3 regions of the Halalkalibacter kiskunsagensis genome follow, and region 2 is predicted to be linked to each of the others. Evidence: predicted binding sites of a transcription regulator. Region 2 holds the regulator's gene; each other region holds the start of a gene.

Region 1 (10,201 bases), on a different contig from region 2:
GCAAGCTTTTTATGAGAAGATCACTCATAAAAAGCTTAAAAGCCGGCAGCGGTTCGCACATTGCTTAGAGTAAGTACAAAAAGGGAAAGGGCATCCCTTTTTGTACTTACTCTTTAAAAAACAAAAGAAACGATGAATATTATAGGTAGAATAAGAAAAAATAGAAGAGAAGTACATTATCAAGGAGGGTCTTACATGTCTGTACTTGACAACTGGGAACAATGGAAAGATTTCTTAGGTAGCCGTTTAAATCAAGCTGAAACTGAAGGAATGAGTCAAAATGTTGTGTCTGATGTCGCGTATCAAGTTGGTGAATATTTGGCTCAACAGGTCGATCCGAAAAATGAACAAGAGCGTGTCCTTGCAGAGCTGTGGAAAGTAGCTGATGAGCAAGAGCAACATGCAATTGCAAATATGATGGTGAAGCTTGTTCAAAACGAAGGTTAACATATGAGATAAAAAAACGCCGCATTTGCGGCGTTTTTTTATCTCATATGTTAGAAACACTTAGACCTATACATAATGGAAACATTTGTGAAGCAAACTACTCCTTGTAGATTTTTCACATAATTAAATTTAGTATGTCAACCTACAATTATTTCCGACAAAGTTCTTTCATTTATAATCAAAATCAATTATCATTGTAGAGAGAGAATCTATATTAGCCTAAGAAGATACTCAATCAGCTTAAAAGGGTGACGCGAATGGCTTTAAAAGAATGGTATTTAGAATATCAAATACATAAAAATCGACCTGGGCTCCTTGGTGATATTTCGTCTTTACTTGGGATGTTAGCGATTAACATCGTGACAATAAATGGTGTCGATAATATGCGACGTGGTATGTTAATTCGAAGCTCTAGTGATGATCAGGTAGCGAGGTTTAGAGCTATATTAGAAACCATTGAAGATATTTCCGTAATAAAAGTAAGGGAACCTAGACTACGTGACCGTCTTGCGATTAGGCACGGACGTTACATTGAACGTGATGCCGATGATAAGAAAACTTTTCGTTTTATTCGAACGGAGCTTGGGTTGCTTGTTGATTTTATGGCAGAACAATTTAAACGTGAAGGACATTTTTTAGTAGGAATTCGTGGTATGCCTCGTGTTGGAAAAACCGAATCAATTGTAGCAGCTAGTGTATGTGCCAATAAGAGATGGTCGTTTATTTCTTCGACTTTATTAAGACAAACGGTTCGCAGTCAATTGGCGGATGATGAAATGAGTGAAGATCATATTTTTATTATCGATGGAATCGTAACAACGATGCGATCGACGGAAAAACATCGTACTCTTGTTAGTGATATCATGAGATTACCTGCAGTAAAAGTGGTCGAGCATCCAGATATTTTTGTCCGTGAAACAGAATATGAATTAGAAGATTTTGACTGTATTATAGAACTAAGAAATGATGAGGGAGAGCAGATTACATACGAGGTAGTTGAATCAGGATTTTCCTCTTTTGATATAAGTTAAAGGTGTAGGTAGGTGTTAGGATTGTCAGAATTAGGTCAGCATTTAAAGGAACAACGTGAACAAAAGCAGCTCTCTTTAGAGGACCTTCAACGTACAACAAAAATTCAGAAACGATATTTAATTGCCATCGAAGAAGGGCGTTTTGATGCTTTGCCTGGAATTTTTTATGCGAGGGCGTTTGTCAAAACATATGCGGAAGCAATTGGACTTGATCCAGATCCGTTATTTGACCAATATAAAAATGAGCTTCCAAATCCACAACGTGAGGCTGTAACATTACCTTCAAGGACTGAACGTAGTAAACCGGCTTCAGCGCCCAAAAAAAGACCAAGAAAAGGATCCTTTCTACCTGCTTTAGTTGCTATTGTTTTTATAGCCATTATTATAGTGGGGATATGGCTAATGGCACAAGGAGGAGGAACCGGGGACGATGGTGCAGTTGCTCCAGATGACGGTGAAAATCTCGAAGCGGATTTTTCTGAATATGTAGGTGAAGATCCTGGTGTAGTGGAACCAGAATCAGATGAAGAAGAATCAAATGTTCCGGAAGAATTAGAGCAAGAAGAACATGAAGAACAAGAGGAGCAAGAAGAGGTTGAACCAGAGGTTACGCTTACTTTCAAAGAAAGCGTAGGGAATACGTCTTTTTTCGAATTAGAAAATGGTCAATTCTCGGATGTACGCATTGAATTAATTGGTAGATCCTATATTGATGTAAAAAATGCAAAAGGAAAAACCTTTTATAGTGGAACGCCATCTGAGGGGGATGAAGTTCCTCTAGATATCGAAGCTGAAGAACAAGTTATTTTTAATTTTGGAGCGTCACAGTTTGTAAATTTGTATATTAATGATAAACAATTAGAGTTTCCGTTAGATATAACTCATCAAAAGATTGATATTACTATTGTTAAGTCTTCAGAATAAGAGAGAACTCATACTCCCTTACATACTACCTTCAAACTTGAAGTAGTGGGTGAGGGAGCGAGTTCTTTTTTGTTTTTTGAAGATAAATTGGTTGAATTTATCAATTGTCAGTAATTGTGGTACAATATTAGGGGACTTGTTCAGTAAGGTCTGTTTTAACTTGATGACTTGTCTTATAGGTTTACTACATAAATTAGATATCATTGCTATGAAGGAAGGGAATTTTGTTGAATTTACCAAATAAAATAACTATCTCTCGAATTTTTCTAATTCCATTATTTATGATCTTTCTACTAGTCCCGTTTTCATTTGGTGACATTCAGTTTCTAGGTACGACAATTCCTCTTGCTCATTTCATCGGCGCTATTATATTTATTATAGCCTCTGCGACTGATTGGCTTGACGGCTACTATGCCAGAAAGCATAATCTTGTCACAAACTTAGGGAAGTTTCTTGATCCGCTCGCTGATAAATTGTTAATTACAGCTGCACTTATTGCTCTAGTAGAACTACAGCTTTTACCTGCTTGGATAGCTATTATCATAATAAGTCGAGAGTTTGCGGTTACGGGTATCCGTTTAGTTGCTGCGGCGGATGGAGATGTTATTGCGGCAAGTCAATTAGGTAAATTAAAAACAGTGAGTCAAATTGTTGCCATTTCTGCTTTGATGCTACATAATTGGCCATTTCAAGCGTTGTCGCTGCCATTTGATATGATCGCTATTTATGTTGCAACTTTCTTAACCATCGTTTCAGGGGTTGAGTACTTCCAAAAAAATCAACATGTGCTCTTAAAATCTAAATAGTAAAGTAGGCGGTAGATGTAATGAATGCTGAACTTATTTCTGTAGGATCTGAACTTTTACTTGGTCAAATCGTGAATACAAACGCAGCGTTTCTTTCTCAAGAGCTGGCCATCATAGGGGTAAATGTTTTTTATCAAACAACTGTAGGCGATAATGATAAAAGGCTTACTGAATCACTTAAACAAGCCATCTCTCGTTCTGATTTAATTATCATAACGGGGGGATTAGGGCCAACTAAAGATGATTTAACGAAAGAAGCAGTTGCTTCTTTAGCAGGGACAAAGTTAGTACATCATGAAAAATCATTACATAATATTGAATCTTATTTTAAAAAGCGCAATCGACAAATGTCCGATAATAATCGTAAACAGGCTCTGGTTATAGAGGGGAGTCGTGTTCTTAATAACGAGTACGGGATGGCACCTGGAATGATTGTTTCTATAGATGGTACTAGTATTGTTTTATTACCTGGACCACCGCAAGAAATGAAACCGATGTTTTTAAATGAGTTATTACCCGAGTTATCCAAGATGCTTGGCGAACAAACTTCTATTACATCTAGAGTTCTTCGTTTTTTTGATATTGGAGAGTCTCAATTGGAAACAGATCTATTGGATTTAATAGAAGCGCAAACAAATCCAACGATTGCTCCTTTAGCTAGTGAGGGAGAAGTGACATTAAGGCTCACTGTTAAACATGCAAGCGTAGCAGAACAGAAGCGATTGCTTGATGAAACAGAAGAACGTATTACAAACCGCGTTGGGCAGTACCTATATGGATATAATGATACGTCTCTTATGGAGCAACTCTTTTTGCAATTAAAAGAGAAACGCTGTACGATAGCTACAGCAGAAAGTTTTACTGGAGGGAAATTCTCAAGTATGCTGACTTCTTTTTCAGGGGTTTCTTCTGTTTTTCGCGGGGGATGTGTTTCTTACGCGACGGATGTGAAGGAAAATGTTCTGGGAGTGTCGAAAGAAGTAGTGACTAAGTTCGGGGTCATTAGCAAACAGTGTGCGCTTGAAATGGCAAGCTGTGCACAACAACAATATGATGCAGATGTTGCCATTAGCTTTACCGGTGTAGCCGGACCTGATAAACAAGAAGGCAAAGAAGCTGGCACAGTTTACATTGGGATTGCTGGACTTTCCCAAGAGCCATTTTGTTATGAATTGAATCTAGCCGGAAGACGAGAAGCCGTCAGAGACCGTGCTATTAAATATGGATGTTTTTATTTATTGAACGAAATGAAAAGGTGGAATAAAACAGAATGACAACGTATTTTAATGATTTCCAGATTTCAGACTCAATTAAACGGGCAATTAAAGACATGGGCTTTGAAGAGCCTTCGCCAATTCAAGAAAAGGCCATCCCTGTTATTTTAGAAGGTGGAGATGTAATTGGTCAGGCGCAAACAGGTACGGGGAAGACAGCTGCTTTTGGAATCCCAGTTGTAGATAAAGTTACGTCAGACCGTCATGTGCAGGCGCTCATTTTAACACCAACAAGAGAGTTGGCTATTCAAGTATCAGGTGAATTACAAAAAATATCTGTGCATAAATCAATTCGAACATTGCCTATTTATGGTGGGCAATCAATTGGCCATCAAATTCGAGCTCTAAAGCAAGGTGTGCAAGTAGTAATTGGAACGCCTGGGCGCATTCTCGATCACTTGCGTAGGAACACACTAAAGCTTGATCAAGTTCATACGGTGGTTCTTGATGAGGCCGATGAAATGCTCGATATGGGTTTTGTTGATGACATTGAATCGATTCTTCGTCAAGTGAATTCTGTCCGTCAAACCCTCCTTTTTTCTGCTACGATGCCTCCAGCTATTAAGAAGTTGTCGCGGAAATATATGACGGCGCCAAAAACGGTTACGATTAATAAAGGTGAGGTTACAGCACCACTAATTGACCAAATGTATTATAAAGTGTTAGAGCGTAATAAAATTGAATCACTTTGCAGAATTATTGATAGCGAAGATGTCGAGCTTGGTATTTTGTTTTGCCGCACTAAAAAAGGAGTAGCAGAGCTTGCTGAAGCTCTTCAAGCTCGAGGCTATTTAGCAGATGGGTTACATGGAGACCTTACACAATCACAGCGTGACGCTGTTATGAAGAAATTTCGGGATTCTTCGATCGAGTTCTTAATTGCAACTGATGTTGCTGCACGAGGTATTGATGTTGAGAATGTATCCCATGTTATTAATTATGATATACCACAAGATCCTGAGAGTTATGTTCACCGAATTGGTCGTACTGGTCGTGCTGGGCGTAAGGGACTTGCGCTAACACTTGTTACCCCTCGTGAAATGAAACATTTACGTTCGATTGAACAAGAAATTAAAATGAGCATTCCTTCTCAAGATGTACCGACAATTGAGGAAGTGGTTGTTAAGCAACAAGGATCATGGAAAAAATTGATTGCTGATACGATTGCAACTAGTGGCAAAGAAGACGAGTTGTTTGCTCCTCTTGTTGAGGAGGTACTAGCTGAATTTGCGGCAAGTGATGTTGTAACTGCTTTATTAAAAATGAACTTCTCTCCTGCGTCTACAACAGAGGAATCCGGATATAACTTTGGCGACACTGGTGGCGCCAAAGGAATGGTTCGATTCTTTATTAATGTAGGAAGAAATGTAAATATGACTCCAAAAGTGTTAGTCGAAGCTATCTCTGAGCTTGTGGGAATTCCTGGGAAAGCTGTTGGCAAAATTGATATTTTTGAGAACTTTACATTTGTTGAAGTTCCGGAAGAAGCGGCTCCATTTGTATATGAGGCACTCCGTTATTCGAGAATTAGTGGAGCGAGAGTGAATTTAGAACCAGCAAAGCCGCGTCCAAAACGTGAACCGCGCCGTACCCCAACACGTAGTTAGCCTCGAGATTCTATATTATGTAAAATGAAGTTTTAGAAGAGTCCATTTATTGATAGGACTCTTCTCATTTCTTTCCTCACGTAATGGTTTTCCTATTACTAGCAAGCGAATAAATGTTCGTAAAAACTATTGGCAAAAGCAAAAAAACAAGGTATGATAGAAAAGAACAAAACATAGATTCGCTTTTATAAAAATTTACAATACATTATTTTTTTAATAGAGGAGAGATTCATAATGAGTGATCGTAAAGCTGCTCTTGATATGGCGTTGCGTCAAATCGAAAAACAATTTGGTAAAGGGTCAATTATGAAGCTTGGAGAACAAGCTGAACAACGCGTCTCAACCGTTTCAAGTGGTGCTCTTGCACTGGATATTGCACTTGGAGTAGGTGGGTATCCAAAGGGGCGTGTTATTGAAGTATATGGCCCAGAATCATCAGGTAAGACAACTGTTACGTTACATGCGATTGCAGAGGTTCAACGTCAAGGGGGACAAGCTGCATTTATTGATGCAGAGCACGCACTTGATCCGGTTTACGCACAGAAATTAGGTGTGAATATTGATGAATTATTATTATCGCAGCCAGATACTGGTGAACAAGCATTAGAGATTGCTGAAGCTCTTGTACGCAGTGGAGCAGTAGATATGATTGTTATCGATAGTGTGGCAGCTCTTGTACCAAAAGCTGAGATTGAAGGTGACATGGGAGATAGCCATGTTGGCTTGCAGGCACGTCTTATGTCTCAGGCACTACGTAAGCTTTCAGGAGCAATCAATAAGTCAAAGACAATCGCGATTTTCATTAACCAAATTCGTGAAAAAGTAGGGGTTATGTTTGGCAACCCAGAAACAACACCAGGGGGACGTGCGCTTAAATTCTATTCTTCCGTTCGATTAGAAGTTCGTCGTGCAGAAACACTAAAGCAAGGAAATGACATGGTTGGAAACAAAACGAAGATTAAAGTAGTGAAAAATAAGGTAGCTCCTCCATTTAAGGTCGCTGAAGTGGATATCATGTACGGAGAAGGAATTTCTCGAGAAGGGTCGATTTTAGATATAGGATCTGATCTTGACATTGTCCAAAAGAGTGGCGCATGGTATTCCTTTAATGAGGAGCGTCTCGGTCAAGGACGCGAAAACTCGAAGCAGTTCTTAAAAGAAAATCCGAAAATCACTGAACAAATCGAAACGCTGATTCGAGATCACCATGGTTTAAATGGTGAAATTGAAGTAGCGGCAGCAACGGAAGAAGAATTTGAGGATGTTCCGTTCGATTTGAAATAAAATAAGTAAGAATAAGCACCTTGCGCAAGGTGCTTATTCTTTTCAGGTTAGAGGAGGTGTATGATGAAATTTTTGTACGTAACAGACACACATATACGTGGAACGACTCCGAAAAATCGTTTAGATGTTTATGTAGATACTCTAAAAGATAAATTAGAAGAAGTCATTACATTAGCAAATCAAGAAGATGTGGATGTCCTTTTACATGGTGGAGATGTATTTGATCGACCAGATTTATCTCCTAATGTAGTTGGTCAATTTGCGAAAATTTTTATGAAGGCGAACATGCCCATCTATGTGGTTGCAGGGAATCATGATACATTTGGTCACAATCCAGAAACAATCTCAAGAACGATGCTTGGGTTGATGGATTCATTTGGAGTTATGTCTGTGATAGACCAAACAAAGCCAGTTTTCATTGAAAAAGGTGGAAGTAAGGTTCAAATTAGTGGTCAACCATACCATTATGATTTAGACCAGCGAGACCCGAAATTAGATTATTATCCAACAAAAGATGCAAATGCCGATGTCCTGATTCACATTGTCCATAGTATGCTTGTTGAAAAAGCATTACCAGAAGGTGTACCACATACGCTTATTGATCATATTTGGGGGACGACCGCTGATATCATTTTGACAGGGCATTTTCATGGTGGCTTTGGGATTAAAGAACGAAATGGCAAATTTATGTGCAATCCAGGAGCATTATCACGTGTGAATAATCATTGGTCAGAAATCAGTAGGATGCCCAAAGTGATTATAGGAACAATAATAAATAAGAAAATTTCATTAAGAGAAGTGCACATTAAAAGTGCTAGAAAGGGAGAGGAAGTATTAGACCGATCATTTTTAGAAAAAGCGGTGCATCAGGAAGAGAAGTTACATAGTTTTGTTCAGCAAGTGAAAGAATCGGCGCAGTTTCATTCATTGAATATGAGCGATATTATATTAGAAATAGCTTCGTTGAAAAGTGTGGAAGACAAAGTGAAGCAAGAAGCATTGCGTAGGATGACAGTGATTGAAGAGGTATGGAAGGAAGGGGCGCATGAATAACATCAAAGCAGTAAGGTTGGAGAATTTTCAATCACATCTAGATACATATGTTGAATTTAGTGGCGGCTTAAATGTTATTGTTGGTCAGTCAGATAGTGGAAAGACTGCAATTTTACGTGGAATTCGTTGGGCTTTATATAATCAACCGAGAGGGTCAGATTTCATACGGGTTTCTGCAGATTTTGTCAGAGTCACCATTACATTTGATGATGAGACAGTGATTATTCGTGAACGGACGAGCTCTAAGAATCGCTATACTTTGCGAAAAAAGGGACAAGAAGAGTTGGTTCTTGAAGGGTTTGGAATCCATGTCCCTAAAGAGGTAATGGACGCTCATGGCATGTCTCACCTAAAAATTGATCATGACAACGACCTAATGATCCACCTTTCTCAACAATTAGATGGTCCTTTTTTATTAGAGCAAACGAGTTCGATTCGAGCAAAAACGCTAGGAAGAATTAGTGGTGCTCACTTTTTAGATATGGCTATAAGAGATACGACAAAAGATCTTTCTCAATTAAACATACGAATGAAACAAGAACAAGCAACAATTGATAAGCTACAAGATGAACTTCAACCTTTTTCACATTTAGATGAATTAAAAAATCAGTTGCTAGTTTCAGAAGAAAGAGTAGAGCAGCTTAAAAGATTGATAGTTAAAAGAGATAAACTAGCGATGATAAAAAAACAATGGGAACAATTGAAACAAGAAGAAGAGAAAGCGTTAATTCAAAAACAATTGGTAAAAGATGTTGATAATTGGCAGAACAAAGTCGGAAGTTTACAGACGATGGTTCAACGCTGTATTGTCTTGACTCAGAAACAAAAACGGACCAGAGAATTAAACCGCTCTATCGATATATGTCACACTTGGTTACAGAAAACTGAATATGTCAACAGAGCGTACGACCAATTTGAACAAATTAAGAATCAAGTATCCCTTTTAAAGGTATTACAGTCAAGAGTTATTGAGAAAAGACATTTAGATTATTCAGTAGAAGAGGAAAAGAAAAAAATATTCAAATCAACATTCATTGATCTAGTAGATGTTGCTACAGTAGATCAAATGAGGGAACGGCGTGAGAAACAGAAACGATTACGCCAACTAAAAGAACAAATACAAAGAAATAAAGAACAATTAAATCACGTAATGAGAGTTAGTAAGCAATTACCAGATGGAAATCAGCTCTTGAAGAAACATGACATAATTGCAAATACGTCAGAGCGATCCAAGAAACTCAAATCAATTCAAGCAAGGTTACTAGATTTTCAATCAAGATTGGAAGAAGGCAACCGCTTTATCAAAAAGCAAACGGAGGAACAAATCTGTGCAGAGCAACAATTACAACAAATGTTGTTTGCTGAAGGGACTTGCCCAACTTGCGGGCAAGAAATTTGTAAGCACGGGAATGATTAAGAAGGAGGGACTGTCATGAATGTTGAACAACAATTAACTCAAATCAAACAGGCAATCGAGAAAGCAAGAGATATGCGATACAGAGCAGAAGCAAAACTAGAAGAGTTAGAAAATCAAAAGAATAGACTCTTAGTAGAACTAGAAGAGCTTGGAGTACAGCCTGAAGAACTGGATCAAGAAATTAAAAGGCTTGAGCACGAAATTGATTTATCTTTGAAAGAGACATGGGATCTCATTCCAAAGGAATTGATTAAAGATGAGTAATCGATTAGCTCAAGTGAAACAACTTGAAGAGCGCTTGAAAAAAGCGAAAAATCAATGGACAAGACTTGACGCGAAACGAACGTTATTACAAGAA
Region 2 (10,201 bases):
GAGAACCCTCACACAACATGGTTTCAGTTGTCGTTCGTGGAGTGATACTATACAACCATGTTGTATATAGATTGACCGATTGTTTTAATAATATGAGCGTAAAGATTTTGTTTTCTGAAAGTAGTGAACTGATTTCTAATAATGATATCCTTTTACTTCTGTATTGTAATCTGCTTGTCTATCACTAATAATGAATGAGAGGTGGTTAGATGAGTAAAAAGACAGTTCTCTTAATCATGTATGTTTTATCTTTCCTGTTCTTCTTACGTAGTGTATTTCGAATAATGGTGAATGAAGGAACTGGTGGCTATGGCATGGTGATTGTTAGTGCTTTAGTTATGACGCTTATTCTTCGTATTTATTTAAAAGAAAGAAGAAAAGAGAAGGAAAAGCAAGAAATTAAAACAGCATCCGAATAATTAGGATGCTGTTTTCCATTTGAGGAAAACGAACTAAAAAAGAACCTGCCCAAGAAATGACAAGTTCACTTACCTTTAATGTATAGTTCGAAATACGCCAATAACTTTGCCCAGTACTGAACATTCTTTTAGTAGAATGGGAGCCATTGTTGAATTTTCTGGTTGCAGACGAATATAATCCTTTTCTCTGAAAAAGCGTTTTACTGTTGCTTCGTCATCTTCTGTCATCGCCACAATAATATCTCCATTATTAGCAGTTTGCTGCTGCCGAACAATGACCATATCCCCGTCGAATATTCCTGCTTCTATCATACTGTCCCCTTGAATGACAAGAACATACACTTTGTCATCAGAAACAAGGTGTTCTGGTAGGGGAAGATAGTCTTCAACATTTTCAATTGCTGTGATTGGTAGACCTGCAGTAACTTTCCCGAGAACCGGTACATATGTAGTCTTCTTATCTGGAAGTGAAACAGTTTCATTATCTAGTGATAATACTTCAATTGCCCTTGGTTTCGTAGGATCTCTCCTAATAAACCCTTTTTTTTCTAAACGTGAAAGATGTCCGTGAACAGTAGAACTTGAAGCAAGTCCGACAGCCTCTCCAATCTCTCGAACGGAAGGGGGATATCCTTTCTTTTTCACTTCAATTTTAATAAAGTCTAGTATTTCGAGCTGCCGTTTTGATAGCTTTGTCATATAGTACACCTCACTTACTTTCCTAATTATCTAAATTGTACCATGCGAACATATGTAATGCAAACGTTAGTTCTAAAAAAACGTTGACACAAACGAGCGTTCGTATTATCATAAACACGAACAAACATTCTTATTCGGGGTGAATACAATGATTAAACGTTTTACAAGTCAAGAAATCTTTATAATTTTAGCAGCATTGTTTGTACTGTTCTTTATGTATTTAACAATTATTATATCTGCATCGCCAATTGAAGCAAGTGATCTACATGACGAAGTTGAACTAACGGTGGCTTCTGCTGAATTTAAATCTATGTCCGAGCAAACTAGTCATAAATCTCGTTTCTTAGCCGTAAATTCAAATGATGAAAGCAATAACGATGAATAAAGCATTGATTTATTGCCGTGTTAGTACGGATAAAAAAGACCAAGAAACTTCATTAAAAAGGCAAGCAAATGAACTTGTGAAATTAGCTGAGCTGCATAATTTGCATGTTGAAGAAATTATTGAAGAAAGAGCAAGTGGATACGATGTTGATCGTGATGGAATACTTACTGTATTAACGCGTTTAGGAGAAGGAACAGTGCAAGCTCTATTGATTCAAGATGATACTCGATTAGGAAGAGGACACGCGAAAATTGCTTTACTGCACCAACTGCGAAAGTTAAATGTTCAATTATTAACAATACAAGATCATGGGGACTTAACTTTATCGGAAGCTGATGAGATGGTGTTAGAAATAGTCTCAATTGTAGAGGAGTTTCAACGGAAATTACATAATAGTAAAATACGAAGAGGGATGAATGAAGCTATTAAAAATGGTTATCGTCCAGAAGCTAATTTAAAAAGAGGGGTTAGTGGCGGGCGAATGAAAAAACAAGCTCCTTTAGAAGAGATTATCAGGCTTCGAAAAATGGATTTAACTTTTCATGATATAGCAGCAACGTTAAGAGGGTTCGGATATGATATTTCTAAAGCAACTGTGCACAGACGTTATCAAGAATATCAGAATCAGCAAATGAGCGAATAGTCGTACTTCATAAAAACAAGCTGTTTTGGTTGAAAACATAGTCCTGATCATGTAAAGTAGGGAAATGAATGTTTGTTGAAAGAGAGGGTTTTTACGTGCTATCAAAGGAAAAACTAAATAGAATTAATGAATTGTCTAAGCGGGCGAAAACGACAGGATTAACGAAACAAGAAGAAAAGGAACAACAAACGCTTCGCAAAGAGTACATCCAGACATTTCGGAAGTCGTTCAAAAACCAGCTACATTCCGTCACGGTTGTGGATGAAAATGGAAACGATGTTACTCCAGACACGTTAAAAGAAAGCAAAAAAAATCAAAATAAACCGATGCATTGATCAGTCTCCAGTTTAGTCTTTGGAGGCTTTTTTGTGTAAACCTTCCTTCTGTTTGAATGCTTGTGAAAATTAAGGATAAAGTATAAGATGAAAAAGGTAGATATACATTTTAGTTTATTATGGAAGGTAGGGTATTATTATGTCGAAACAAGTAGATCAACTTGCCGTCAATACAATTCGTACATTATCGATTGATAGTGTGGAAAAAGCCAATTCAGGCCATCCGGGGATGCCAATGGGGGCAGCACCTATGGCGTATAGTCTTTGGACACAATTTATGAATCATAACCCAGCAAATCCGGATTGGGCGAATAGAGATCGCTTTGTGCTATCTGCAGGTCACGGATCAATGTTACTATACAGCCTATTACATTTAACTGGCTATGATTTGTCTTTAGAGGAGTTACAAAACTTCCGTCAATGGGGAAGCAAAACACCAGGCCATCCTGAATATGGGCATACACCAGGTGTTGAAGCAACAACTGGACCTCTCGGACAAGGGGTAGCAATGGCGGTTGGAATGGCGATGGCAGAACGTCACTTAGCAAGCACTTACAACAAAGACGATTTCGAAGTTGTCAATCACTATACATATTCTATTTGTGGTGACGGAGATTTAATGGAAGGTGTTTCGGCAGAGGCAGCTTCACTAGCTGGGCATCTTAAATTAGGTCGTCTGGTCGTTCTTTATGATTCAAATGATATTTCATTAGATGGAGATCTTCACATTTCGTTCTCAGAAAGTGTGGAAGATCGTTACAAAGCTTACGGTTGGCAAGTGATTCGTGTAGAAGATGGAACTGATTTGGATGAAATAAATCGTGCTATAGAAGCAGCAAAGCAAGATGAGCGTCCAACTTTAATTGAGGTGAAAACAGTTATTGGCTATGGATCACCTAATAAATCAGGGAAATCAGCTTCGCATGGTGCACCACTTGGAAAAGACGAAGTGCTTCTTACAAAGTCCTCGTATGACTGGACACATGAAGAGGAATTTCATGTTCCTCAAGCTGTAAGTGAATTATTTTCTTCTGTCAAAGCAGAAGGGGAGAAAAAAGAAGCAGAGTGGAATGAACTTTTCGCAAAGTATAAACAAGCTTATCCTGAATTAGCTGCTCAATTTAAGCGTTCGATTACTGGAGAATTACCTGAAGGCTGGGACTCAGAAGCGCCTGTTTATGAGCCTGCTTCAAGCGTAGCAACTCGTTCTTCTTCAGGCGAAGCATTAAACGCTTTTGCTAAAGCGGTTCCTGAATTGTTTGGAGGATCTGCTGACCTTGCTGGATCAAATAAGACATACATGAAAGATTTAGGTGACTACTCCCGCGACAATTACGAGGGTCGTAACATTTGGTTTGGCGTTCGTGAGTTTGCAATGGGTTCTGCGATCAATGGGATGGCACTTCATGGTGGATTAAAAGTATTCGGTGCTACATTCTTTGTATTCTCGGATTATTTACGTCCGGCTATTCGCTTAGCGGCATTAATGAAACTGCCAGTTATTTATGTCTTTACTCATGATAGTATCGCGGTTGGAGAAGACGGACCAACTCATGAACCGGTTGAACAACTCCCAGCACTACGTGCGATGCCTGGCTTGTCTGTTATTCGTCCTGGTGATAGTAATGAGACAGTTGCTGCTTGGAAAGTTGCTCTTGAAAGTAAAGATACTCCAACAGCGCTTGTATTAACTCGTCAAAACTTAAAGACGCTAGATCATACTGCTGAGCTTGCATATGAAGGCGTTAAGAAAGGTGCTTATATTGCTTCTAAATCAAGTGGGGAAACGGACGTTCTTTTACTTGCATCTGGTTCTGAAGTACCTTTAGCAGTTGAAGCTCAAATGGCGCTAGAAAAAGATGGCATTCATGCAGACGTTGTAAGTATGCCGAGCTGGGATCGCTTTGAGGCTCAACCGCAATCTTACAAAGACGAAGTGATTTCTCCAAATGTAAAAATCCGCTTAGGGATTGAAATGGCTTCTTCATTAGGATGGTCTAAATATGTAGGCGATCACGGTGATGTACTTGCCATTGATCAGTTTGGAGCCTCTGCACCAGCTGCAAAGATTTTAGAAGAATATGGCTTCACTGTTGATAATGTAGTTGCAAAAGTGAAAGTACTACTACAAAAATAAATTTGAAATTGACTCTATTGGACACTTTTCCTCACATAATGAGGCTAGTCGGACCTTTAGAGTCAGTTTTTTTTTTGTTCGACAAAACTAGTGCATATCTTCTCCGATTTCAGACAATCATTTTACAAGAGTTCTCGTATACTAATAGAAAATCAAAGTGCGAGAGGGTGTCCATGATGAGACATTATGAGTTGTATATTTTTGAAGAAGATGTTGCTCGTCAATATTACGGACAAGAATCAAAATTATTTTATCTTTTTCTTGAACACGACAAAGTGAGTGGATCGCAAAAAGAAATATTACGCAAACAAATTGAATATATTACAAAACCGATTCCATCTCTTCTCTTACAACAAAAGTTAAATCAAAATCTTGGAAAAGTAGATGAGTATAGAAAGAAAAAAAATACTCATGTGATTGAAATGGTTGAACTAGATTCTAAAGCTGAATTAGTAATTGAAGCGGATGCTCTTTATTTAACTGCAGCAGGATCTTTTGAAGTAGAAACAATGTTTTTTGAAATTCTTAGAAAATGTGAATCTGCATTTTTTGCATTTTCAATTGAAGAACACCGCTATGGTTGGTTAAAACCATTGAAGCAAGAAGATTTCTTACGAACGAATCAATTATAAGTTACACTCGTTCATGATATTTTTCTGAAGTGCTTTTAAATCCCTTGTCATTAAGATATAATAGATAAGGTTAATTCGGGTTTATCCCGATTGTTTTAGATAGCACGAAGGAGGATGTTGGACTTATGTGGATTCATATTTTAGGGTATACACTAGCTGTTGCTGCTGGTCTTGCAATTGGCTTCTTTATAGCACGTAAGACGATGATGTCTTATTTGAAAAAGAACCCACCATTTAATGAGCAAATGCTCCGTGTCATGATGATGCAAATGGGACAAAATCCATCGCAGAAGAAAATCAATCAGATGATGAAGGCGATGCAAAAACAACAATCAAAATAGTTATTGATGGACAAGCACCTCATTTTTTTGGGGTGTTTTTCTACTTTAGTCGTTGTATCGCAAGGAACTTAAAGTGAGGAGAATGGGATGTCAACAGTTGAGGTAAAACAAATAACGTTACAAGATGTATCATTTGAAGAAGATATATTCATTGATGTTCGATCTCCGGCAGAGTTTACTGAATATCAAATACCAAATGCGATTAATGTTCCACTTTTTTCGAATGAAGAACGAGCAAAAGTTGGGACTGCTTATAAACAAAAAAGCAAAGAACATGCTATTGAGCTGGGCTTGTCGATGTATGCACCTAAAATCCTTGCTTTTTTCAAGAAGTTAAAGGGATTACAAGAAGAAATGCCGACTAAACGTATGGTTATTTACTGCTGGAGAGGTGGAATGCGCAGTAAAACGATTGCTGGAACTGTCGGTTTACTAGGGGTAGAGTGTTATCAGTTAGTAGGAGGTATACGCTCATTTAGACAGTATGTTCAGAAAGGGTTAGAGCAAGAAGCACTCAAGAAACGAAATTTTATTGTAGTTGCTGGTCATACAGGATCAAGAAAAACGGAGATCCTTCAGGTTCTTAAGAGAAAAGGGTATCCAGTTATTGACCTAGAAGCACTCGCGGGTCATAGAGGATCGATTTTTGGACATATTGGAATGAAACCAAAAAGTCAAAAGCAGTTTGAATCATTATTATTGGAGCAATTACAGCAACTAGAAAATTCAAGTTACCTAATTATAGAAGCAGAGAGCAAACGAATTGGCCATATCATTCTTCCAGATTTCATTATTAAAGGGAAAGAAAATGGAGTTAGAGTGGAGCTTGATTATCCATTTTGGTCTAGAGTAGAGCATATTTATAATACTTACCAACCTGAAAAATACAAAGAAAATATATATGAGGCAATAATGAAAATGCGTAAATACTTATCATCTCAGTTATTAGATGAACTTGATGTTCTGCAACAAAAAGAAGACTTCAAGTCCATTTTTTCTAAGTTGTTAGAAGAGTATTATGACCCACGCTATGATTATGCTTTCTCAAAATATCAGACGTCATCAATTCATATTGAGTTTGAAGATTTAAATTCTGGGGTTGGAAAAATGATAGCATTTATTGAAAAATATCGTACAAAGATAACAGGCTAACAGGGGTAAAGTCTTTAGGAAAGGTGTCGTATAAATCGTGAATGTGTTCAAAGATTTATGGTGGGTTTTCAAACAAGAGAAAAAGGCATATGGAATAGGAATTATTATTATGGCCATCGTATCTTTTCTTACCCTTGTTCCGCTTTTAATTGTGGGGGTTTCTTACATTTTATTATTAGAAATATCTAAAACCATAAAACAGCTTGAAAGTGTGATTGAGTACTTTTCGTTAATTATGAGCTTTCACTAAAAAAAGAACCTTCTTCATTTTATTTTTGAAGTTGGTTCTCTTTTTCATTTTGATTTTCATAATGATTTAACAAAGAATCTAGTTCTTGGCTTACGGTCAGGACGGCTTGGGAGGAAAGCCCTTTAATTAAGGCTAGTTCTATTAATTCATTGCGTTTTTTCTCGATAATTGTAAGTAATCCTTCGCTCATAGAGATTCCCTTCTTCGCTAAATCTTGTAATAATTATACAAATTACCGACTAAATTTACAACCTTTAGTGGCAGAAAGACATGAAACAATTATTGTGAAACGGTTTAGTAAAGTGAGTTCACATAGTGGCTCATTGCCTTTTAGACTGTTCAAAAAGGGAACTCACCCATAGTCACGTAATGGCAATGGATTAGCTCGTTGCCCGTTTGCACTAATTAAAAAAATTGAAACAACGAGAGCTTTCCTGTATCTTTAAGAGGGAACACCGTCACCGTGTCGTTGAGAAAGGGGTGAACAGCTTGAATGACATTTATGTTTGGCTAACAACAATTGGAGCTGTAGTAATGGCTTCAGTAGCTATGATGATTCGATTAAAAGCAACGAAAAAACCGGTTTCAGAAAAGAAAATCATTTTCCCTCCTATTTTTATGTCAACCGGTTTCTTAATGTTTTTATATGAGCCAGCTAGGCCGGCTTTTTTACAAGTTGTAGAAGCGGTAGCTGTAGGAATGGTCTTTTCCGTTCTATTAATAAAAACATCAAAATTTGAAATTAGGGATCAACAAATTTACTTGAAACGATCAAAAGCGTTTGCATTTTTACTAATTGGCTTATTACTTGTGAGGATTGTCTTTAAGTTGTTAATAGGGGATGCAATAAACGTTGAAGAACTTGCAGGAATGTTTTTTCTTCTTGCATATGGGATGATTATACCTTGGCGGATTACTATGTATATAAGCTTCCGGAAGATGGAAAAGGAACTTGATTCCCAATGCAGTGTTTATCTACAAACGTAACTGTCTAAAACTATATCCTGTAGGCTTTAACGGGGGCAATTTCATACTAGTATCTCTCTAAAGCTACGAGAAGTAGACAAGAAAATTCTTTTAATATAAATGATAGCGAAGGGATTTCCCCTTCGCTATTCTTTCGTATCCTCTTCAGCAAGTTTCTTTAGGGATTTAATTTTCCCGTGTGGATTTTGAGATTCCTTGCGTTTTCTAAATTGTCTTTCCTCTTGTCGTTTGGATTGTGTCATTGTTTCACACCTTTTGTTTAATAAATACTTACGTCAAGCTAATATGTATTCTTCCATATAAGACGTGAACTATTCATTTATATTTACCTCAGTACATGATTGTAGAAGTTAGGTTGTATTAGTAACAAATGTAAATTAACCAAAGGATAACATAAGTTTCGTGTTATCCTTTGGTTATCTAAGGCTTATGATGTTTCAAGCAAATCTTGATACGGCGTCATATCAATATTTTTTTCACGTAATTTCTTTTTAAGAAATTTATGGTCACGTTTAGGCGTTGCTAAAATATAGCCTTTAATAATATAGTCTTGAGTCAAAAGGTCAATTTCATCTTGCAGTGCAAGTTCACCGATTTTACCTGCGATTTTTCCTTTCGCAACATCACGAAACAATTCAGGAACGGGCTCGACTAAATCGTTTAATAATTGACGTTGCTCCTCATCCCAAAGATGTAGCGTTTGTTCGATGTAATAATCTTGCCAGTCAAGAATTGATTTTCCATCTTCTTTTGGAAATCGTTTAAGAAATTTCCGGAACATAAAATACCCACCAATAAACATTACCGTTATAAGAAAGATTGTCCACAAGACAATGAACCACATAAACCAAGTAGGCACCACTTTTCACCTCAGCTCTTCATCATACTTATCCTACCACAAAAAACATTATGCTGGAAATAGTTAAGATGATTCCATATTAGGGATCCTTTTGATAAGATTGATAATCGAGGTGATGAAAAAAATGTTGTATTTGATTGGCTATGCCCTTCACATGTTAGTCTCGTTTTTGTTTTTCTTACTTATTCCTTTTCCCTTTTTAATTAAAGGAAGCTTATTGGACGAGCCTGGTAGATTTGTCCTATTGTTACGGATATACAAACGAATCATATGGTTAGCGCATGGTGGAGTAATAATCGCACTTATATCTGGTTTTATGATGTCTACACAGTGGCTAAGTGTTTGGTTTGTTAGTGTATTGATCATATGGCTTTTCCTTAGTGCACTTTTAGGGATGACAGCAAAAATGGTTCGGATCATCCTTGAAAAAAAAGAAGAACATGCCAAGACCGAAGAAGAAGTTCATAAATTACGATTGTATAGTCTCTTTCTCATGTTTGGTATTATCACAATGTTTTTCGTGAAGTTCATCCTCTATATCTAAAATATGGTAAATAAATGGTAGCTTTTTTGTGAAAACTAACAAATGCTGCGAGAAACGTTTTGCGATGTATACAATGTCAACATTTATTGAAATGGCTATACTGACAATAAGTAATGTATTTGTTAGAGGAGGACTTACTATGCTCATTGGAGTTCCAAAAGAAATCAAGAACAACGAGAATCGTGTTGCGATGACACCAGCGAGTGTGATGACACTTGTACAGGCTGGTCACCAAGTTATCATCGAAAAAGATGCTGGCCTTGGTAGCGGCTTTGCGGATGCGGTATTTATCCAAGCTGGAGCTGAAATTGAAAGTGACCCAGTAGCAATTTGGGAAAAGGTTGATATGATTATGAAAGTAAAAGAACCACTTCCATCAGAGTACAATTACTTCCGTAAAGGTTTAATTTTATTTACGTATTTACATTTAGCTGCAGAGCCTGAGCTTGCAAAAGCGCTAGTGGATAAGGAAGTAACAGCTATTGCTTATGAAACGGTACAAGTAGGACGTACGTTACCTTTGTTAACTCCAATGAGCGAAGTTGCAGGAAGAATGGCTGCTCAAATTGGAGCTCAATTTCTTGAGAAACCAAAAGGAGGTATGGGAATTCTATTATCAGGAGTGCCTGGTGTAAAACGTGGCAAGGTAACCATTATTGGTGGAGGCGTAGTGGGAACTAACGCAGCTAAAATTGCAATGGGTCTCGGAGCAGACGTTACCATTATGGACTTAAGTCCAGACCGCCTACGTCAACTAGATGATTTATATGGAACGGATATTCAAACGTTAATGTCGAATCCTCTTAATATCGCTGAGG
Region 3 (10,201 bases), on a different contig from region 2:
AAGAATAATTCCACCAGGAGAAATCTCTCGGCGAACAATATTTAAAATTTCGTCTCCAGATTGCCCGCTCCAATCAATCGTATCCACTGACCATTTGATCACCCTTAAGCCCATTTCATTGAGTACTAGCAAATCTGACTTCGTAACCGCACCATATGGAGGTCGAATTAAATCTGGCACACGTCCAACAGTTTCAAGCAGTACTTGTTGTGTTGATTGAATCTCTTCTACTAATTCAGATGTTGTTACTTGAGGAAGGACAGGATGCCCCCATGTATGATTGGCAATTCCATGGCCATCATTTACAATTTTTCTCGTCATATACGGAAACGCTTCCGCTTCTTTGCCGACGACAAAGAATGTTGCTGGCACAGCTTTCTCCTTCAATATTTCTAATATTTGTGGGGTATAGTAATCATCTGGACCATCGTCAAATGTTAGTGCAACTTGTTTCTTAGTTGAATCCCCTTTGTAGATTGCACCCTTTGGAGAGTCGATATTTGTTGTTATAAACGTTCGTTCTCCTTCATACGATACCTGCATCCCTAATTTTTTTACAACATCAATAAGTGGGACGAACGTTTCTCCATCAAATTGTATTGTTTTCGTAGATAAAGGTAAGCGCCTCCATACTCCTGTAGCACTTCCATAGTCGTCAAAATAGCTTTTCCCTACGGGCAAGGCAATTTGCCTATCTTTATAACGAAAGACAACGGAGCGAAACGACTTATTCCAATCGACTCTTACCCCTGTATGCTTTAGAAATAATGCAGGAACAAGTATATTCCCACCTTTCATAATATATCTTGTTTCAAATGATTGTTGATCTATAAAAATAGGTGCTTCTGGCAATTTCAACTCTTGCGCATATGCACTAAAATTGTACATTGGAAGGGTAAAAAGGAACAAAATTAAGAAAGTTGTTCTTCTATTTAACATCAAGTCCCTCCTCCTAGCTTATGGTTACTTGTTAGCTTTTCCAAATTAAGGAGGATTATTTAAGAGATACCGTGTCGTTATACGATTTCATACTAATTCGATGTTTTAAGCCTCTTGCTACTTGATGTTTCTCTTTTTCATTTTATAGTGTCTGGAACTGGAACCCCTTCTCTTTGATCTTTTTAATTAATGTTGGCAAGGCATGAAGCGTTTGTTCAAGTTCATGAAGAAGAACAATCGAACCTTCTTGAACATGACTTGTGACATTCTCAACTATTTTGTTAGGATGATGTTTTAACTCCCAATCAAATGAGGAAATTTCCCACATAACCATTTCTACCTTCAATTTTGATGCGACTGTTATTGTATCCTTGTTATACTGTCCAAATGGCGGTCGAAGATAGCGGACCTGTTGCCCCGTGATGTCTTCTATTATTTTTTTACTTGTATTGATTTCTTTCATTTGTTCATTGTAGTCTAGCTTAACAAGGTTTGGGTGACTATGGGCGTGTGTTCCTATAACATGCCCCTCTTCTAATACTCGCTTCCACGATCTCTTATGATGAAGCAAACGTGATTGCCAAAAAAAGACTGCTCCTACTTCTTCTTTTGCTAAAACATCAAGAAACCTGTCTAAATATTTGCTCGGACCATCATCAAATGTGAGAACAACCCCTTTTTCATCACGGTGTTTCACATTTGTCAGAACATCTTTCTCTTTGAAGTTGTACACAACTTCACGGGTAACAATTCATGGACTTTTACGCATTAGTAATACCTCCCTCATTTTTACGTAACACTTTACCTTGCTCTCTTAGTATATTTTATGACTCTCTCTTTAACTTAGCATTCCTTGCTCACATTTTTATCCCGATAAGGAAAAACAGTCAAGTTTCTTAGCTTCTTCTTTCTACTACCCTGACCAAACATCTTTTCCACAAAATGTATGTTGAATAGAGAACGTACTTTCGCATATAATAATAACACAAACATTTGTTCTTATCTGGAGTGTGAAGTTCGATGAAAACAATCTTCCTTGTCGATATGCAATCTTTTTATGCTTCCATCGAAAAAGCAAGATCCCCTCATTTACAACATAAACCACTCGTTGTATCTGGAGATCCAAAAAGGCGTTCAGGTGTTATTTTAGCTGCCTGTCCTCTTGCGAAAAAAAGTGGTATAAAAAACGGCGAACGTTTATGGGAAGCTGAGCAAAAATGTCTTGATTTAGTTGTCGTTCCTCCTAAAATGCAAGACTATATTACGACTTCAGTCGAGATTACCAATATTTTAGAAGAGTATACCGACTTAGTCGAGCCTTATTCAATTGATGAACAATTCATTGATGTGACAGGCAGTCAAATGTTATTTGGTCCACCACTTGAAATAGCCAAAAAAATTCAACAAGAGATTTGGAGAAGCACAAAAGTTCGAGCAAGGATTGGGATTGGAGAAAATAAAGTTTTAGCGAAGATGGCTTGTGACAACTTTTCAAAGAAAAACAAAACAGGAATCTTTTGGTTAAAAAAAGAGGAACTTGAACAGACCTTATGGCAACTCCCTGTTGAGAAGATGTTTGGAGTAGGCGGAAGAATGGCTAGCCACTTACGGAATATGGGAATTCGTACAATCGGACAATTAGCAGCTGTTCCTCTTCCACGTCTAAAAGATCAATGGGGCATTAACGGTCATGTTCTTTGGATGACGGCTAATGGAGACGATTTATCGCCGGTCACGACGGCTTCTCACGATGGTCAAAAAGCAATCGGTCACGGGATGACACTCCCACGTGATTACATAAGCCTGGCTGAAATTCGCGTCGTTCTTCTTGAACTATGTGAAGAAGTTTGTATGAGGGCGCGCAAGTCCAAGGTCATGGGGCAAACCGTAACCGTTAGTGTAAGCGGGGCAAGTTATGAAATAAAAACTGGCTTCCATCGACAAGCGACATTATATGAACCAACCAACTACGTAATGGATGTTTTTCGCCTGGCTGAGGGGCTCTTTCTTCAATTTTGGGATCAAAATCCAATTAGAAAACTCAGTGTTAGCCTTACTAAACTATGTCATGATAATGAACTGCAGCTTAGTTTATTTGACACAGCCCGAAATAAAAAAGTAGACCTTGGCTATGTAATGGATGGAATTAAAGAAAGGTATGGCACAACGGCGCTTATTCGAGCTTCCTCGTTAACAAAGGCAGGCCAAGCCTTTGAACGCGCACAAAAGATAGGAGGGCATTATAAATGAGTCAACATTTACAGCGTGGAAATCTTCTTTGGGAAAGCAGCAGAATGTTTTTGCCTGAGCACAAAGAAGCACTACTAGATAGGAAACAACAATTAAAGAAGGTCAAGAAACCCCAATTAGATGAACAGGAGCTCGAAGAAATCGGCATCATTGTCATGGATTCACTGAAGCATGAGCTCAATGTGCACGTAACCTATTGGGAAGATGGAATTCTACACAACCTTGTTGGTACTGTCGATAAATTTGATTGGTCATCAAAAAAGCTCAAATTAAAAATGAGCGAAGAAATTAGAACCATCGCAATTGACTGCTTAAAATCGGTAGCAAGGCAATAGTACGACTTGTTAATTCGTGCTTGGAACGAATTGCCTTTCTCATAGTTGCATAGCTCCCTTTAAATCTCACATAACATACTAGAACCATAGATGTCCGAGCAACAATTAAGCAGTTCACACTTCTAAGAATTAACACACTGTTAATTCACAGACGCTTTTTGCTTTTCTTTTTTGTAAGGATCCTCCCAAAAAATAAAAAGCTACATAATAAAAGCTAATATGGAAATAATTACATTAATACAAACACTACTTGGGGGATCAAATGAACGAGGCACTTGTAGTAATCGTGAGAGCAATCATAACATTTTTCACCCTTCTCATCTATGCTCGGTTAATTGGAAAGCAACAAATTGGAAACCTGACTATGTTTGACTATATCAATGGCATTACGATTGGTTCCATTGCTGGAACAATGGCCACGGATGTTTCTTCAAAAGCGTTAACCCATTGGATTGCCCTAACTGTTTTCATCGCTTTCACTTTGATCCTACAATACATCAATATAAAATATCGTTATTTATCAAAGGTCATTGATGGAGAACCTGTTACCGTTATTGAAGATGGGAAAATATTAGAGAACAACTTAAAGAAAACCCGCGTTACAAGAGATGAACTAATGGTTCAACTGCGTAGCAAAAGCACCTTTGATCCTACTGAAGTCGAGGTTGCGTTATTAGAGCCAGACGGAACATTATCTGTTCTACGAAAAAGCGAATTTCAATACGTACAAAAAAAAGATTTACATATCCCCATTACCCGTGCCAAATTAACAACTGAAATTATCGTCGACGGAGTCATATTACAACAAAATATCCAACAACGTGGCAAAGATCTCACCTGGGTACAAGCACAACTCAACAAGAAAGGATTTGATGACTTAGCAAAAGTTTCCTATGCTGCTATCTTACCGAATGATTCACTTTATGTAGATCCAGTGGAAGATCATGTCTCAAATACCAATGACATCAGTGACTATGAAGGGCCCTACTAACAAATTCGATTTTAACAAAGGAACGTGAATACGCTTTGAGAAAAATACTCTTTTATACAATTCCTATCTCGTTCATCCTACTAACTTTCACCTTAATGATTAGTGGCAGTTGGCTGAAAGAACCTATGAACGACGATGACCAGCTAGAAAAATTCATGCAAAATATTGAATCTCATGTCAAAGAAAATCACTGGGACGAGGCACAGCGTGAACATGCAAACGCTAAAACTGCATGGAATATTATATCAAAGCGAATTCAATACAGTGTTGAAAGGGAAACCATGTACGAAATAAGTGGCCTCCTCTCTCGAATTGAAGGATCAATAAAAGGACAGGACAAAAACAGTGCCTTAGTAGAAATTTATTATTTTTATGAACTATGGGCTAACTTCAGTTAGAACTTTGCATCTTTTTTCTATTATTTGTCTTCGTGATTACAGTTGTTAGTATAATAGCATAAATATGTCAAGGAGATGTCAAAAGAGAAAAAAAGTCATTCCATTAGCTTCCTTATTGATTCTTTTGTTTCCTTTTGGTTTACTGAAGAGAGTACATATGAGAAATGAGGGTTTATTATGAATCAAAATCAAGCTGATTATTGGATTCAGCATCTTAATTTGGAGGCTCATCCAGAGGGGGGCTTTTTTAAGCGGTCTTTTAGATCAGACGAGGAAATTCAAAGTAAAGCGAGAATGCTATATACAAGCATTTACTTTTTGTTGCGTACCGGTGATGTTTCACACTTTCATCGTTTACAGTCAGATGAACTTTGGTATTTTCATGCAGGTAGCTCACTATCAGTTCATATCATACATGAAAATGGAGAGTATGAAGAAGCACGTCTTGGATTAAACCTCGATAAAGGAGAGGTTCCACAAGTATTGGTTCCTAAAAATGCGATCTTCGGATCTTCATTATCTGGGCAAGGCACGTTTTCACTTGTAGGATGTATGGTGTCACCAGGCTTTGAATATGAAGACTTCGAGCTCTTTACACAGAAGGAACTTCTAAAAGACTATCCACAGCATGAAGAAATCATAAAAAAAATGGCCTACGAGACATTACCAGAGTTCAACTAAACCATGTTAAGAAAAGCAATTTGAGCAATGGATATCCCCCCATTGCTCATTTTTCTTGTAAAGTTAGATCTCTATCATCTACTGATCTAGTGCAGCGGATTCGCTTGACTTGATACTCACCCATAGTCGTTCATCCTTCCAGTCGATGGAAACAGGAAGTTGATACGTCTGTTCTAAATTCTTTTCGGTTAACGTTGAATGCTTATCTCCTTTCGCAACGATCGTCCCGCTGTTTAGCAAAAGAGCATGTGAAATCGCAGGCACCATTTCTTCAATATGATGAGTTACATATAGAAGTGTCGGTCCCTCCTTCGCTGTGGCTAACTGTTGAATCGTCTCTAGCAACTGTTCCCTTGAGTACAAATCCAACCCATTGCAAGGTTCATCTAAAATAAGAATTTTCGGTGATGGCATTAAAGCTCGAGCGATAATGACTCTTCTTTTTTGCCCTTGTGATAGTGTCACAAACCGTTGATCTGTCAACCTCTCGATTTTCAACTTGACAAGCAACTGTTTCGCACGTCGAATATCAACTTCTGTGATTTCTTCATACAATCCAATTGATGCATGCTTCCCACTTAAGACAACCTCAAGCGCTGTGTCTTGCCCCCGTGTTGCATACCTTTCATCAACAGCAGAACTAACCCAACCAATTGATTTACGAAGTTCGGGTATATTCGTCTGGCCAAACTTCTGACCAAGGACATGAACTTCTCCTTGAGATACCCATTGGTACCCTGTCAGCAAATTTAATATCGACGTTTTTCCAGATCCATTCAACCCTAAAATGACCCAATGTTCATGAAGGGATACGTCCCACGTAATATTATGTAAAATTGTCTTTCCATCTCTTTTCCACAATACATCTTTTAATGATACAATTTTTTCTATCATCATTCTCCTCCTATATAAAATTCCATATATTAACCTAAGATTCGACTTAAACAATCATTTTCCCCCTTCGTTTTTTCATTTCATGCAAAAGGAAAATTCAACCTAAGAAAAATTCAGATAACTAAAACTTTTACCACAATTTACAAATCAGTTCCTTTCGATTACTATTTTATAATGGAGAATTTACTAGAATGGTGGGAAAAAGATGTTTAAGAATATTTGTGTGTTTTGTGGGTCAAGTTTCGGAAATGATGCAAGCTACACGAAAGAAGTTCACCAATTTGCTCAAGCACTCGTAACAAATAAGATTAATCTCGTTTACGGTGGTGGCAACGCTGGTTTAATGGGTGAACTTGCTCGCTATGTGTTACAGAGGCATGGAGAAGTTGTAGGCGTCATCCCGAAAAAAATTCATGAAAATGTTCAACATGTTCAATTAACTGATCTTATTATTGTTGATGACATGCATCAAAGAAAAGCGAAAATGTATGAATTAGCAGACGGGTTCATCGCCCTCCCCGGAGGAATTGGAACAATAGAAGAGTTGGCCGAAGCTCTTACATGGCAACAGATTGGCTACCATCATAAGCCGATTGGAGTTTTTAATCCCAATGGTTTTTATGATAAATTGCTATCTCTTTTAGAACATATGACAACAGAAGGCTTTCTAAAGGCAGAGTTCTTAGATCAGCTAATTATTTCCGACTGTCCAGATGAACTGCTGACAAAGATGGAGCAATTTACACCAAAGTATCTGAGTAAGTGGGATTGACAAATACGACTATAATTAAAGAGAGTCTCACATGGTATGTCACCTTGGAGACTCTCTTTCCATTTAATCTATATTGATTTCTTCTAAAATTGGTTCATCAACAGGCGTAGGACCATTCCGTACGTCTTGTAAATCAAAATACGCTTCAAGCGCTTTTTTCGAAATTTCTTGAGCAACTCCCGCTCTACCACCCCTGCTATCTAGTTTGATATCTGGAACGATAACTGCAAAAGCAATTTCAGGATTGTTATACGGCGCATAACCAACCAAAGATTGCGTATTTCCAGCTATTGAGCGACGATTCTCCCCTTGACCAACCGTTACAGTCACCTCGGCTGTTCCTGTTTTTCCAGCAGGTTGGTAAGGTGCGTTGGCAAACATTCCACTTGCTGTTCCACGTGTCATTACATCCCGTAGCCCTTGTTGAACACGGTTAATATGCGCATCACTCATATCGACTCGATTTAAAATTTTCGGTTCGAACTTTTGAATGATCGCGCCTTGTTCATTTGGATTCGTTGATGGCTCTCTAATTTCACGCACTAACCTTGGCTCCATTCGATAGCCATCATTAGCAACTGTTGCGATATACTGAGCTAATTGGAGAGGAGTATAGTTATCATACTGTCCGATCATTAAATCCAGTAAATTCCCTGGGATTTCACTTCCGCCTATGAGCCCAGATGAATAAGATGGTAAGTCAATTCCTGTTTCTGTACCTAGCCCAAACTGACTAAAGCTATTTCGAACTTCGTTATAAGCTCGATCGATGGAACCAGTAGTCCAGCCACATCGAGTATTTGGAGCCGTATAATGACAATTAGCCATTCGCATTCCTATTTCAAACATGTAGACGTTTGAGGATTGTTCAAGAGCACGTCGATCATCAAGCCAACCGAACGTTCTCCATGACTTTTTTGGTTCCGTACTTGGTAAAATAATCGGTCTATCATTAAAACTTGTGCCGGGTTGTGCAACACCTGATTGAAAACCAGTTAAGACTGAAGCTGCCTTTACCGACGATCCCATTTCATACATATTGTTCACATTCCCAATATGATCAGTTCGGAGTTCCCCTTCACCAGTAAATCCAGCCATCGCTAAAATATCTCCCGTACGCGGGTTCATCAACACCGCATATGCAGAACGATCCTTAATATATGAATAGCCTGTTTTACGCACTTCATATTCGACAATGTCCTCAAGCTTTTGTTGAAGCTCCATATCAATTGTTAAAACAAGATCATTCCCTCGTTGTCCAAGACGTTCTTTTACTTCTTTATCAATCGTCTTACTTCCTTGTCTCTCCATTATACTCTCCACAACTGCCTTTTTCCCACGTAATGCTTCCTCATATTGAGCTTCTAAAAAACTTGTCCCTACTAAGTCTGAACGGTCATATCCTCTTGATAAATAATAGTCCAGCTTTTCACGAGGAATTGTACTAGTGGATCCAAAAAAGCTACGAAATGCATCACCGTATGGATAAGAACGACTAGAGTCTCTCAAAATATCAATTCCAGGTAGACGATCCAAATTCTCACTGATTACATGTGCTTCTTCTTCAGTAATCCGTTGTTTAATTCGTTGTGGTGAGTTTGCATACCCTCTTGCCATCTCACGGAAAATCGCTAACACACGCAGATCCTTTTCTGAAATTGAATCAATTTGCTCTTGAGGAATCGATTCAACCTCCAATTGATACTCCTCGGAAGCGCTCTCTAACTTACTTCTTTCTTCTCGACTAACAAGCTCATAGCGCTCTTTTTCTGTCATATTAATTAATATGTAATCACGAATATCACGTTCAATTACTCGATCTGTGTCAATATCAATTAACGGTTCTAAATCTTTTGCGATATCAAGCATTGTTTGCGCTTTTGTCGTTCTAGATGGATTTGTATAGGTTACGGATAACTCCAATTGATTATCTACTACAACATTTCCAAAACGGTCGTACATAACTCCTCTTGGCGCATCAATACGAGCCGTTGAATTCGTTGTGGAAGCAAGCTCACTAACAAAACTTTCCCCTTCAACAATTTGCACAAATCCTAACCGAAGAATCAAACCAGAAAACAATAGAAATACAACAAAAAAAAGTACATTTAAACGAAACGTTAAATGGTTCTTTTTCTTTTGCTTGTTCTTTTTTTTCATGCCATTCACACCTTTGTCAACGTACATATTATCACTCACTGCTACACTGCTGCCCCAATACTACTATCTAGATGCCCATTTAATCACTAAATTGCACTTCACTGACATACTATGTACCATTTAGCACTATTTCAAAAAAGCATATGGAATAAAATACCGAAACTATGTATCATGCAGACTATTTTAACATAATACCCCATAGATTTTTAGGATTTTTTGTAAATTTTTATGTTTAGGGTATTCATACATACATTAAAAAGCGTGAAAATGAAACTCTTTCAAAAAAGGCAGTTCAAATTCTTGCACTCATTTCCATGAGATAAATGATAGATAGCGCTTTCATTTTGTTTGTCTTCATATACCAATGATAAAAATGGTAAGGAAATAACAATCCTTAATGAAAGAAAATTGTTGAAACTAAACTAGCTTTTGTTTTCTTCACAATTTGATATTTCATCATCATTGCATCAAACAGTGATACATAAGACATTTTTATGACATAGTATTGTGTTAACCCACTTCACGTTAATTTATTTCTCCAATCTAAGCACAATTGATTTAATTCTATATTTAGAACATGTAAAACGTTTTATATATTTCAAAACTGGCCCTTCAAAAAAACCTGTGCTAAAAGGCGGTTTAAAAATATAGATAAACCAAATGAGCGAGAGAAGAGAAGCATTCAAAACAAAGCGTGGCTTATGAGTAAGAAGATAACTAAATGTATACATTTTCATATATACACTAATTGACCATGCAATCGTCCACCCATGCTGAAAAG

Evidence for each region. Region 2 encodes LexA, which represses DNA repair genes until DNA is damaged. Its sites were predicted from a motif close to CGAACATATGTTCG; they were not measured.
Region 1: recA (recombinase RecA) is a predicted target of LexA. The motif match lies at 6,196-6,209, and genes of this name have one in related genera.
Region 3: SLH51_RS11410 (DNA polymerase IV) is a predicted target of LexA. The motif match lies at 1,926-1,939, and genes of this name have one in related genera.

Annotation. Positions count from the first base shown of each region.
Region 1 is NZ_JAXBLX010000014.1:55,185-65,385, forward strand. It holds gene SLH51_RS10045 (DUF3243 domain-containing protein) at 196-447, shown strand; gene SLH51_RS10050 (DUF3388 domain-containing protein) at 705-1,478, shown strand; gene SLH51_RS10055 (helix-turn-helix domain-containing protein) at 1,491-2,402, shown strand; gene pgsA (CDP-diacylglycerol--glycerol-3-phosphate 3-phosphatidyltransferase) at 2,630-3,208, shown strand; gene SLH51_RS10065 (competence/damage-inducible protein A) at 3,229-4,482, shown strand; gene SLH51_RS10070 (DEAD/DEAH box helicase) at 4,479-6,089, shown strand; gene recA (recombinase RecA) at 6,324-7,373, shown strand; gene SLH51_RS10080 (metallophosphoesterase family protein) at 7,434-8,426, shown strand; gene SLH51_RS10085 (AAA family ATPase) at 8,419-9,843, shown strand; gene SLH51_RS10090 (hypothetical protein) at 9,859-10,107, shown strand; gene SLH51_RS10095 (ATP-binding protein) at 10,100-10,201, shown strand, end outside.
Region 2 is NZ_JAXBLX010000010.1:25,842-36,042, forward strand. It holds gene SLH51_RS07600 (hypothetical protein) at 210-419, shown strand; gene lexA (transcriptional repressor LexA) at 495-1,118, opposite strand; gene SLH51_RS07610 (hypothetical protein) at 1,267-1,503, shown strand; gene SLH51_RS07615 (YneB family resolvase-like protein) at 1,496-2,146, shown strand; gene SLH51_RS07620 (DUF896 domain-containing protein) at 2,242-2,481, shown strand; gene tkt (transketolase) at 2,621-4,618, shown strand; gene sirA (sporulation inhibitor of replication protein SirA) at 4,792-5,250, shown strand; gene SLH51_RS07635 (YneF family protein) at 5,376-5,591, shown strand; gene mnmH (tRNA 2-selenouridine(34) synthase MnmH) at 5,679-6,743, shown strand; gene SLH51_RS07645 (aspartyl-phosphate phosphatase Spo0E family protein) at 7,013-7,183, opposite strand; gene SLH51_RS07650 (CcdC family protein) at 7,483-7,980, shown strand; gene SLH51_RS07655 (DUF6254 family protein) at 8,106-8,222, opposite strand; gene SLH51_RS07660 (DUF2621 domain-containing protein) at 8,408-8,824, opposite strand; gene SLH51_RS07665 (hypothetical protein) at 8,964-9,383, shown strand; gene ald (alanine dehydrogenase) at 9,523-10,201, shown strand, end outside.
Region 3 is NZ_JAXBLX010000016.1:90,347-100,547, reverse strand. It holds gene SLH51_RS11420 (polysaccharide deacetylase family protein) at 1-939, opposite strand, end outside; gene SLH51_RS11415 (polysaccharide deacetylase family protein) at 1,082-1,672, opposite strand; gene SLH51_RS11410 (DNA polymerase IV) at 1,960-3,189, shown strand; gene SLH51_RS11405 (YolD-like family protein) at 3,186-3,524, shown strand; gene SLH51_RS11400 (DUF421 domain-containing protein) at 3,787-4,515, shown strand; gene SLH51_RS11395 (DUF4363 family protein) at 4,641-4,913, shown strand; gene SLH51_RS11390 (cupin domain-containing protein) at 5,091-5,594, shown strand; gene SLH51_RS11385 (ABC transporter ATP-binding protein) at 5,673-6,485, opposite strand; gene SLH51_RS11380 (LOG family protein) at 6,694-7,260, shown strand; gene SLH51_RS11375 (peptidoglycan D,D-transpeptidase FtsI family protein) at 7,324-9,420, opposite strand.